4 regions of the Aquamicrobium sp. NLF2-7 genome follow, and region 2 is predicted to be linked to each of the others. Evidence: predicted binding sites of a transcription regulator. Region 2 holds the regulator's gene; each other region holds the start of a gene.

Region 1 (2,203 bases), 380 kb from region 2:
ACGACCAGAGAGTCGCGGGGCAGGTCGAGATCGACATTCTTGAGATTGTGCTCGCGGGCACCGCGAATGGAAATAAACTTATGGTCGGCCATGGCCGCTCCGCCGCCTCGACTGGATGTTTCGGAATGGCGGGCTTGCCCGTCCTCCGCGAATATAGGTCGTTCCTGCGCGGTTTCGAGAGATGCCGCGACTTTCCGTTTGAGGGTTTACGCGTCTTTCAGCGGGGCAGGCAAGTGAAAAGAACAAAAAATGAACAGCCTCCTGACATAAAGGGCGCGTATGCTGTTACAAAGTTCACATTTTGGCTGCTGGCGCTTTGGGCGGTTGACGTGAGGTAACAGAAGCGCCAGATTTCAGAAACGGAAGCCGATCGCCTTACGGGGCTGATCTCCGGAAGGCGCGTGGCATCTGCGAAAAGTCGCGGGATGGATGGTGCGCCTGCGGATGAAGTGCTTTCGATCATGCGTGGAAACGAACAGAAGGAGCGAGGTATGACCCCACCTGACAGTTCGAACTGGTTTCGCGCCTGAGCGGAACCGCGGTCAGCCATCTGGCAGGTGAAGATTTTCATCATGAAGCCGGAGCCTGGCCGTTCCCCGAAAATCAGAGACTTTAGTCGGATCGTCGGTTGAACGCCGCGAAGCATCCGAGGAAAAGCCGGTAAAATGCTCCCGGCATTATGGGAAAGCCCATAAAAAGCTCCTGATGCTGCAATGCCAGCGTCAGGAGCTTGTCTTTTTTGAAGGCATGAAGAGCAGACTGCTGCTTTGTCGCCCCTGAAGAAGTTTTTTCGGCTGAAATTCAGCGTTTGGCTGGAGGCAGGTTGCCAACGCCGACATCGAAGGTGAGTTTGCCTGAAACCTTCACATCGAAATTCCCGACCCTTAACTGACCGAATTGGCCGGGACGGGGCGTATCGTCCGATTCGGGCGGCAAAGGCGTTACAATGCTGAAGCTGCGGTCCACGCCGGGCAGGTCGGTGTTCGTCTGAGCGGGCGTTGTCGCCGGTGTCTGCCTGCTGCCGGAAAGGGCCGGGCTGGCAGCCACAAGCACGGGCAGTGCGCAGAGGAAGGCTGCTGAAACGTGGTTCATGAACCTGATATAAGCGGATGTGGAGGGCTCTTCCAGAGCGCTGCTTTCCTTTATAGTTCACAGGGACGTGTGCCAGAGCGCCAATCGGCATTGACATTGGTTGAAAAATAATGAACAAAAGGAGAACAAAAAAACCTTTTGGGGAAACAGCAGGACCGCGCGGGCCAAACGGTGCGACAGACTGTAAGGTAAGCGACTTCGAATTCAGGACGAGCGTGGAGACAGCGTCATGGCGGGCAGCGTCAATAAGGTCATACTGGTCGGCAATCTGGGTGCTGATCCGGAAATCAGGCGCCTGAACTCCGGCGATCCGGTCGTCAACCTGCGCATTGCCACCTCTGAAAGCTGGCGCGACAAGATGTCGGGCGAGCGCAAGGAGAAAACCGAATGGCACAGCGTCGTCATCTTCAACGACAACCTTGCCAAGGTGGCCGAGCAGTACCTGAAGAAGGGCATGAAGGTTTACATCGAGGGCCAGCTCCAGACCCGCAAATGGCAGGACCAGAACGGTCAGGAGCGCTACACGACAGAGATCGTGCTGCAGAAGTTCCGCGGTGAACTGCAGATGCTCGACGCGCGCGGGCAGGGTGAAGGCGGCGGTCAGGTCGGCTACGATCGCGGCGGTTATTCCGGCGGCGGCGGTGGTGGTGGTGGTGGGCGCGGTTCCGATTTCGGCCAGTCAGGCTCTGGCGATTTCGGCGGCTCGCGCGGCGGCGGAATGGGCGGTGGCGGCTCGCGCGACCTCGACGACGAAATTCCGTTCTGATCGGCGGCCGGCAAACTGAGCCATGCCCGAAGGCGTGACGACTGGCCTGAGGGGCTGACTCCGGGATTGGGTGACTGAGATCAAAACCAGAAAAACGCCGCCGACCGAAAGGCCGCGCGGCGTTTTTCATTCTGTTGGATCAGCGACAGTCGGGAAACTATGCCCAGCCGTCATTTGACCAGCGCGGAAAAGCTTGTTCTTATAAAATTGTTTAGAAAAACAAGGGCATGCGGACCTAATATCCTAAGACGGAAGTTCCGGTGATCATCAGGTCCGCGCATGATCCGATTCTTGGGAGGCATGACGTTTGCTGGACCACGACTTTAGATGACTTGATTTACTGTC
Region 2 (2,203 bases):
CCGGGCGATGGATGCAGAAACGGTATTGCCGCCAACCCGCGCAAAGCAGCCGGACGATGGTATTTTCCTGCATGATTTTATCGCTCCTGCGAGGCAGGAAAGCAAAGCCGCAGGGTTTGTATGCTCAGGGAAAACATGCGCGTTGCGCAGTCCCTCCGGTCTGCTTGTCGTGCAGGTTCAGGATGCGGGTATTGCCGCCAAAGCATGTGCCCATGCAACAGTCATCGTGATCGAGGACGCGATGATGCGTAACCCGTGCCGAAAATCTCAGGCAATTGTGGTGACCCGTCGGGAGCTGGCGAAAAAAGGAAGTGCCGAAGTCCATCTGGAAAAGATCGACACTGCTTCTGGTGTTCCAGCCGGAAATTCATCACCAATCATCGGAGAGCCGCAGGTGCGCTTCGCCATCGAAGGGGATTATCGGCCATGGCACACCCAGCGCCGATATTCGCGGGAAGCACGTGGCTTGCCGCCTTATGAGAGAAAAGTCGCCGCAGTACCTGCGGAAACGCCTGTTCTCTCCGCCCCGGACAAGATCGAATAAGCGATAAAGACAGGGCGTATCCGGAACGGTTTCCGCATCGTAAGGCAGGTCTGCTTCTGCGGGTTGATCAAATGCAGATCCAGTTACGCAGGAAAATCGACCATCGTGACAGATAGTTCGATAGGCCGCTCGCCTACGCAGCCAAAATCTGCTCACCGATCGTACAGGCCGTAAAGTGCCCTTCAGCTATCTTCGATCAACGTTTTGAGAGCGCTCAAACAGCGACCTCAATATTTCGATCATTTCCTCAGGATGTTGTTTTAAGATGCTGATAAACAATGTCCCTCAGAACGGATGGAAGGCAAAAAATCCGGTTCGCTCCGTTTCATTTCCGGATCAGTAACGGCGGATCAATCCGACCAGCCTGCCTTGTACCTTGACGCGGTCGGGTCCGAAAATCCGGGTTTCGTAAGCCGGATTGGCGGCTTCAAGCGCGATGGAGGCGCCTTTGCGACGGAACCGCTTCAGGGTTGCTTCTTCCTCGTCGACGAGTGCCACGACTATATCGCCCGGGGTGGCTGTATCGCCGTTGCGGATGATGACGGTATCGCCATCGAAAATGCCGGCTTCGATCATGGAGTCGCCCCGAACTTCGAGGGCATAATGCTCGCCGCCCGACAGCATTTCCGGCGGCACCGAAATGGAATGTGTCTTGTGCTGGATCGCATCGATCGGAACACCCGCAGCGATCCGCCCCATCACGGGGATGGAAACCGCCGAGGCGCTGTCATCCTCGTTGCTGGCGACCTGCGGCTTGCGAACATCCTTTGCCGGCTGCCCGAGGCTTCCCTGAATGACGCTGGGTGAAAATTTTCGCGCACTGTTCAGACCGGGGGCAATGGAATCTGGCAGGCGCAGCACTTCCAGCGCACGCGCACGATTGGGCAGGCGACGGATAAACCCACGTTCTTCCAGTGCGGTGATCAGGCGATGGATGCCCGACTTCGAGGCAAGGTCCAGCGCTTCCTTCATTTCGTCGAAAGAGGGCGGAATGCCACTCTCCTTCAACCGCTCATGGATAAAGAGAAGCAATTCATGTTGCTTGCGCGTCAGCATAGGTTCCCCCGGCAGCGGCGAATCCAGAATCGGAAAACAAACCCGGAACAAACACTATATGTTCCAGTTGTGTTCCGCAACCGCTTAAAATCAGAACGACCGGGGACAGCTTCAGCCGATCATCATCAACTGGCAGGGATCGCCGATTTCCGATGCCGGCTGGAATGGGGCGCGTATGACCAGTCCCCCTGATGCGGCCATGGTGCGCAGCATGGATGAATCCTGCACACCGAAGGGCGTGGCAATCAGCTGGCCGTCGCGTTCCTCAATGGCTGCACGGACAAAGTCCTGCCGATGGTCGTTGGCTGAAACCGGTGCCCCGAGCATCGCTGTCCTGATGTCCTGACGGAAAGGCCGGCCGCCAAGGCGTGCGAGCAGAGGTTTCAGGAAAAGCTGCGAGCAGACGAGGCTCGCCACGGGATTTCCGGGCAGGCCCAGACATCTGATGTTGTCCATTCTGCCGAACATCAGCGGCTTGCCGGGCCGCATGGCGATCCGCCAGAAGTCGAGCGTCATGCCCTCGCGCGTCAGAACCTTGTGAACGAGATCGTGATCGCCGACGGAGGCTCCGCCAGATGTGACGATGACGTTCGCACCGGCCGC
Region 3 (2,203 bases), 390 kb from region 2:
CTGATACTCGTCCACCAGAATGTAGCGGAAGCGCTTGTGGTATTCCGCCAGAATGTCGTGATGGGCGCGGAAGATGCGGATCGGGTGCAGGAGCAGGTCGCCGAAATCGCAGGCGTTCAGCGTCGTCAGCCGCTCCTGATAGGCGCGGTAGAGCTCGCGGCCGCGCCCGTTGCCGAACGAACGCGCATCCCCTTCGGGAATTTCCTCTGGGCCGAGGCCCTTGTTTTTCCAGCCATCGATCATCTGGGCGAAGGTGCGCGGCGCCCAGCGCTTGTCGTCCAGACCTTCGGCCTGAATGAGCTGCTTGATGAGACGGATGACGTCGTCGGTGTCGAGAATGCTGAAATCGGAGCGCAGCCCGGCCAGTTCCGCATGGCGGCGCAATATCTTTACACCGATGGAGTGGAAGGTGCCGAGCCAAGGCATGCCTTCGACCGCTTCGCCGACCAGCAGCCCGATGCGCTGCTTCATCTCGCGTGCGGCCTTGTTGGTGAAGGTCACGGCAAGGATCTGCGAGGGGAAGGCGCGACCGGTGGCAAGGATATGGGCGATGCGGGTGGTGAGCACCCGCGTCTTGCCGGTGCCGGCGCCGGCCAGAACCAGCACGGGCCCTTCGGTGGTTTCCACCGCCTGCCGCTGTTCAGGGTTGAGCCCCTTGAGATAGTCGGGCGGGCCGTTCTGCGCCTGTCGCGCGGCCATGGCACGCGCGGCTATGCCGGACGGCGCACCGGCGCTGCCGGAGGCAGCCGGAGGTCGCGCGCCCGGTTCATCGAAGAAGGGCATATCGTCGGAAAAGCCGGACATTGTTCCCGAATGTAGTGATTCGGTCCCGAAAGACCAGAAGTGTCGCCGTTTTGTTCTGTTTTCTGAGCATGGCTTAGCCCTGTCGGCGCGCGCCTGCAAGGAAAGCCTGTTGATGCAGGGAACATTGCGGCGCCTGCGCCATTATCCCTGATTACGCATTCCGGCACTCGAAGTTGGGGGATCAGCTTTGGCCATCATCATCACTTCACTGTTGTTCGCCTTGTTCGGCGCCTGGCTTGGCGTAGGGGGCGTATGGCTGATCACGCTTGGCGGCAGCTGGTATTATGCCGTTGCCGGCGCCGTTTTCCTGATTGCGGCATGGTTGGTTTACCGGCGCAGCATGGCCGCGCTCTGGCTTTATGCCGCCTTCCTGCTGGCGACCCTCGTGTGGGCCATATGGGAGACAGGCTTTGACTGGTGGTCGCTCGGCGCGCGCGGCGGCCTGCTCGTGCTGCTGGCCATCTGGCTGCTGATGCCGGTCATATGGCGCAGGCTTTCCGGCACGGACGGCCGTGCGCCGCTGATCCTCGTGGTTCTGGCGTCGCTCGGCGTCGCCGGATATTCCATGACCACCGATCCCTACGACATTGCCGCTACCCTGCCGACGGACAAGGTGACGCCGGAGGGCGCCCTTGGCGCAAACTTCCCGGCGGGTGAATGGCACTTCTACGGGCGCAGCCCCTATGGTCAGCGCTATTCGCCGCTGGACCAGATTACGGTCGAAAATGTCGACAAGCTCGAACTGGCCTGGACCTACCAGACCGGCGATGTGCGCCTGCCCAGCGACGTCACCGAAACCACCTATCAGGTGACGCCGCTCAAGATCGGCGACAATCTCTACATCTGCACGCCGCACAACCTCGCCATTGCCGTTGATGCGGCGACGGGCAGGGAAAAGTGGCGCTTCGATCCTAAGATCGGCCCGGAGAACCAGCGCCAGCACCAGACCTGCCGCGGCGTTTCCTATTACAAGGATGCGTCGATCGCTGCCGGCGAAGCCTGTGCGGAACGCGTCTACCTGCCGACTTCCGACGCGCGCCTCATCGCCCTCGATGCGGCCACCGGCCAGATCTGTCCGTCATTCGGCAATGCCGGTACGGTGAACCTGATGGAGCACATGCCGCATCCGAAGGCGGGTTACTATTATTCGACTTCGGCGCCGCTGATCGCGCGCGACAAGATCATCGTCGGCGGCGCGGTCAACGACAATTACTCCACGGAAGAGCCGTCCGGCGTGATCCGCGCCTTCGACGCGCGCTCGGGCGCTGTCGTGTGGGCGTGGGATCCGGGCAATCCCGATCGCACCGAGCCGCTCGGCGCCGGCGAGACCTATACGGCGAACTCGCCCAACATGTGGTCGACCGCCAGCGCCGACGAGGAGCTTGGGCTGGTCTATGTG
Region 4 (2,203 bases), 2.5 Mb from region 2:
ATCTGCCATGCGTAGGGGCCGGCACCTTTCATGCGCTTGCCCCATTCCGCGTCATAGTCCTTGCCGTCGCGCATGGAGCGGATCAGGGACATGACGTGCCGGTAGCGGTCCGGATAGTTGCGCAGCAGCCAGTCCTTGAAGATGGGCGCCACTTCCAGTGGCAGACGCAGCACCACATAGCCGGCCTCGCGTGCCCCGGCGGCGCGCGCCGAGTCGAGGATGCGCTCCAGTTCCTGATCGTTGAGCCCCGGGATGATCGGCGCCACCAGAACCGATGTCGGGATGCCCGCATCCGCAAGCTGCCGAATGGTTTCCAGTCGCTTGGTCGGCGTCGCCGCGCGCGGTTCCATCGTGCGGGCCAGCCTGCGGTCCATGGTTGTGACCGACAGGGCCACCTTGGCAAGGCCCCGCTGCGCCATGCGCGCCAATATGTCGATGTCGCGGGTGACCAGCGCCGACTTGGTGACGATGCCGACCGGATGGCCGCGCGCCTCCAGCACTTCCAGTATCTCGCGCATGATCCGGTACTGCTTCTCGATTGGCTGGTACGGATCGGTGTTGGTGCCGATGGCGATGGTGCGCGGCGTATAGCCTTCCTTCGACAGTTCCTTGTCCAGCAGGCGCGCCGCATCCGGCTTGGCAAACAGCCTGGCCTCGAAATCCAGCCCCGGCGACAGGCCCATATAGGCATGGGTGGGGCGTGCGAAGCAGTAGACGCAGCCATGCTCGCAGCCGCGATAGGGGTTCACCGAACGGTCAAAGGAAATGTCGGGGGAGCTGTTGCGGGTGATGATTGTGCGCGGCCGTTCCACCTGAACTTCCGTCTTGAACGGCGGCAATTCCTCGAGGCTTTCCCAGCCATCGTCGAACACATGGCGGCTGACCGGCTCGTAGCGACCGGAGGGATTGATGCCGGCAGCGCGCCCGCGAGCCCTGTCGGGCCGGAGGCGCAGGCCGCTCTGCTCTATCATCGCATTGGCCATTTCGCTGCGTCCCGTTCCGAAAGCTGCAACATCCGCCTGCACGATTGGTTCCATCCTGGCCTTCTCCCAAGAGGTGGGCTGAGACTGTCGAATCTCTGTTCTCATGAAATTATTCCTATCCCAAAATGAGAACAAATCAAGAACTTTGTTATGCGAACCGGGCCGGACCGACTTGCAACTGGCGCTGTTCCAGCCTGTGGGCTATCAGGCGTTTATGCTCAGCGTCATCATCGAGACATGCAACGACGAGGAAGCTCTGGCACGGACGCTCGCTTCGCTGGTGTCGGGTGCGGTGGAGGGGCTGGTGCGTGATGTCGTCGTCTGCGATCTGGGCTCCGGCGACTCAACACGTCAGGTCGCGGAGCATGCAGGTTGCGTGTGGACGACAGGCGGCATCGCCGATGCCGTCAAAACGGCGAAAGGCGACTGGCTGCTGCTGCTGGAACCGGGCGCGCGCCTGCTCGGCGACTGGACGGAAGCAGTGGCTGTTCACGCAGCCCGCTCCGGCACGGCAGCGCGGTTTTCGAGAGACCGGTCAAGCCGGGCACCCTTCCTCGCGCGCATCCTTTCACGGCCGGGGCCTCTGGCGCAGGGGCTGCTTCTGCCACGCAGGCAGGCCGTGGTGCTCGCGCGGCACGCAGACAGCGCCGCAGCACTCGCAAGAGGGCTCTCGCTGAAAACCCTGAGGGCTGCGATCCTGCCGGCAGCCCGCAAGGAGAAGAAGCGCGACGGGCTCTACTCCAGAGCATCGGACCGCAAAGTGGAGTCCGGTTTTCGGTGATTCCGATGCTCTCTCAGTAACTCAGATCGTCCTTTGTGCGTCCGAATGGACGCACGGCGATCTGGCAGGACGGTTGCGCGTTGAGCTGTCAGGCCATGAGGCGCAGGCTCCGTCGTTGCTACACGAAGGGCTGTCCGACCTTGTGCTTCGCCGGCACCAGCCGCTTCAGATAGGCATGGCCTTCTTCGGAAAGCCGGTTTTCCTGCCGGTGCAGGAAGCTGTCCGGCATGTGCCGCGTCTTGCCGGCAACATCGGCGAGCGGAACTTTGGCGAGGACCGTGCTGCCGTCATGCTGAAGCGCAACCGAGCCGCTGCCTTCGCCCGCAACCTGCACCGCGAAAGCGCCGGCTTCGAAGGCTTCACGGGCATCTGTCTGGCTTATGGAGCCGACATTGCCGCGCAGCAGGAAGCCGAAGGCATCCACCCGCGCGCGCTTGCC

Evidence for each region. Region 2 encodes LexA, which represses DNA repair genes until DNA is damaged. Its sites were predicted from a motif close to TGTTCNNNNTGTGTTCNG; they were not measured.
Region 1: a site for LexA is predicted at 1,203-1,220, ahead of ssb (single-stranded DNA-binding protein). Genes of this name have one in related genera too.
Region 3: a site for LexA is predicted at 845-862, ahead of MIC97_RS05035 (UvrD-helicase domain-containing protein). Genes of this name have one in related genera too.
Region 4: a site for LexA is predicted at 1,111-1,128, ahead of MIC97_RS15230 (glycosyl transferase family 2). Genes of this name have one in related genera too.

Annotation. Positions count from the first base shown of each region.
Region 1 covers NZ_JAKSED010000001.1:256,283-258,485, forward strand. The annotation lists gene uvrA (excinuclease ABC subunit UvrA) at 1-92, opposite strand, end outside; gene ssb (single-stranded DNA-binding protein) at 1,322-1,858, shown strand.
Region 2 covers NZ_JAKSED010000001.1:636,388-638,590, reverse strand. The annotation lists gene MIC97_RS03185 (ComEC/Rec2 family competence protein) at 1-544, shown strand, start outside; gene lexA (transcriptional repressor LexA) at 881-1,600, opposite strand; gene glp (gephyrin-like molybdotransferase Glp) at 1,712-2,203, opposite strand, start outside.
Region 3 covers NZ_JAKSED010000001.1:1,022,323-1,024,525, reverse strand. The annotation lists gene MIC97_RS05035 (UvrD-helicase domain-containing protein) at 1-804, opposite strand, end outside; gene MIC97_RS05030 (glucose/quinate/shikimate family membrane-bound PQQ-dependent dehydrogenase) at 992-2,203, shown strand, end outside.
Region 4 covers NZ_JAKSED010000001.1:3,099,071-3,101,273, forward strand. The annotation lists gene MIC97_RS15225 (PA0069 family radical SAM protein) at 1-1,037, opposite strand, end outside; gene MIC97_RS15230 (glycosyl transferase family 2) at 1,156-1,764, shown strand; gene MIC97_RS15235 (diphosphate--fructose-6-phosphate 1-phosphotransferase) at 1,883-2,203, opposite strand, start outside.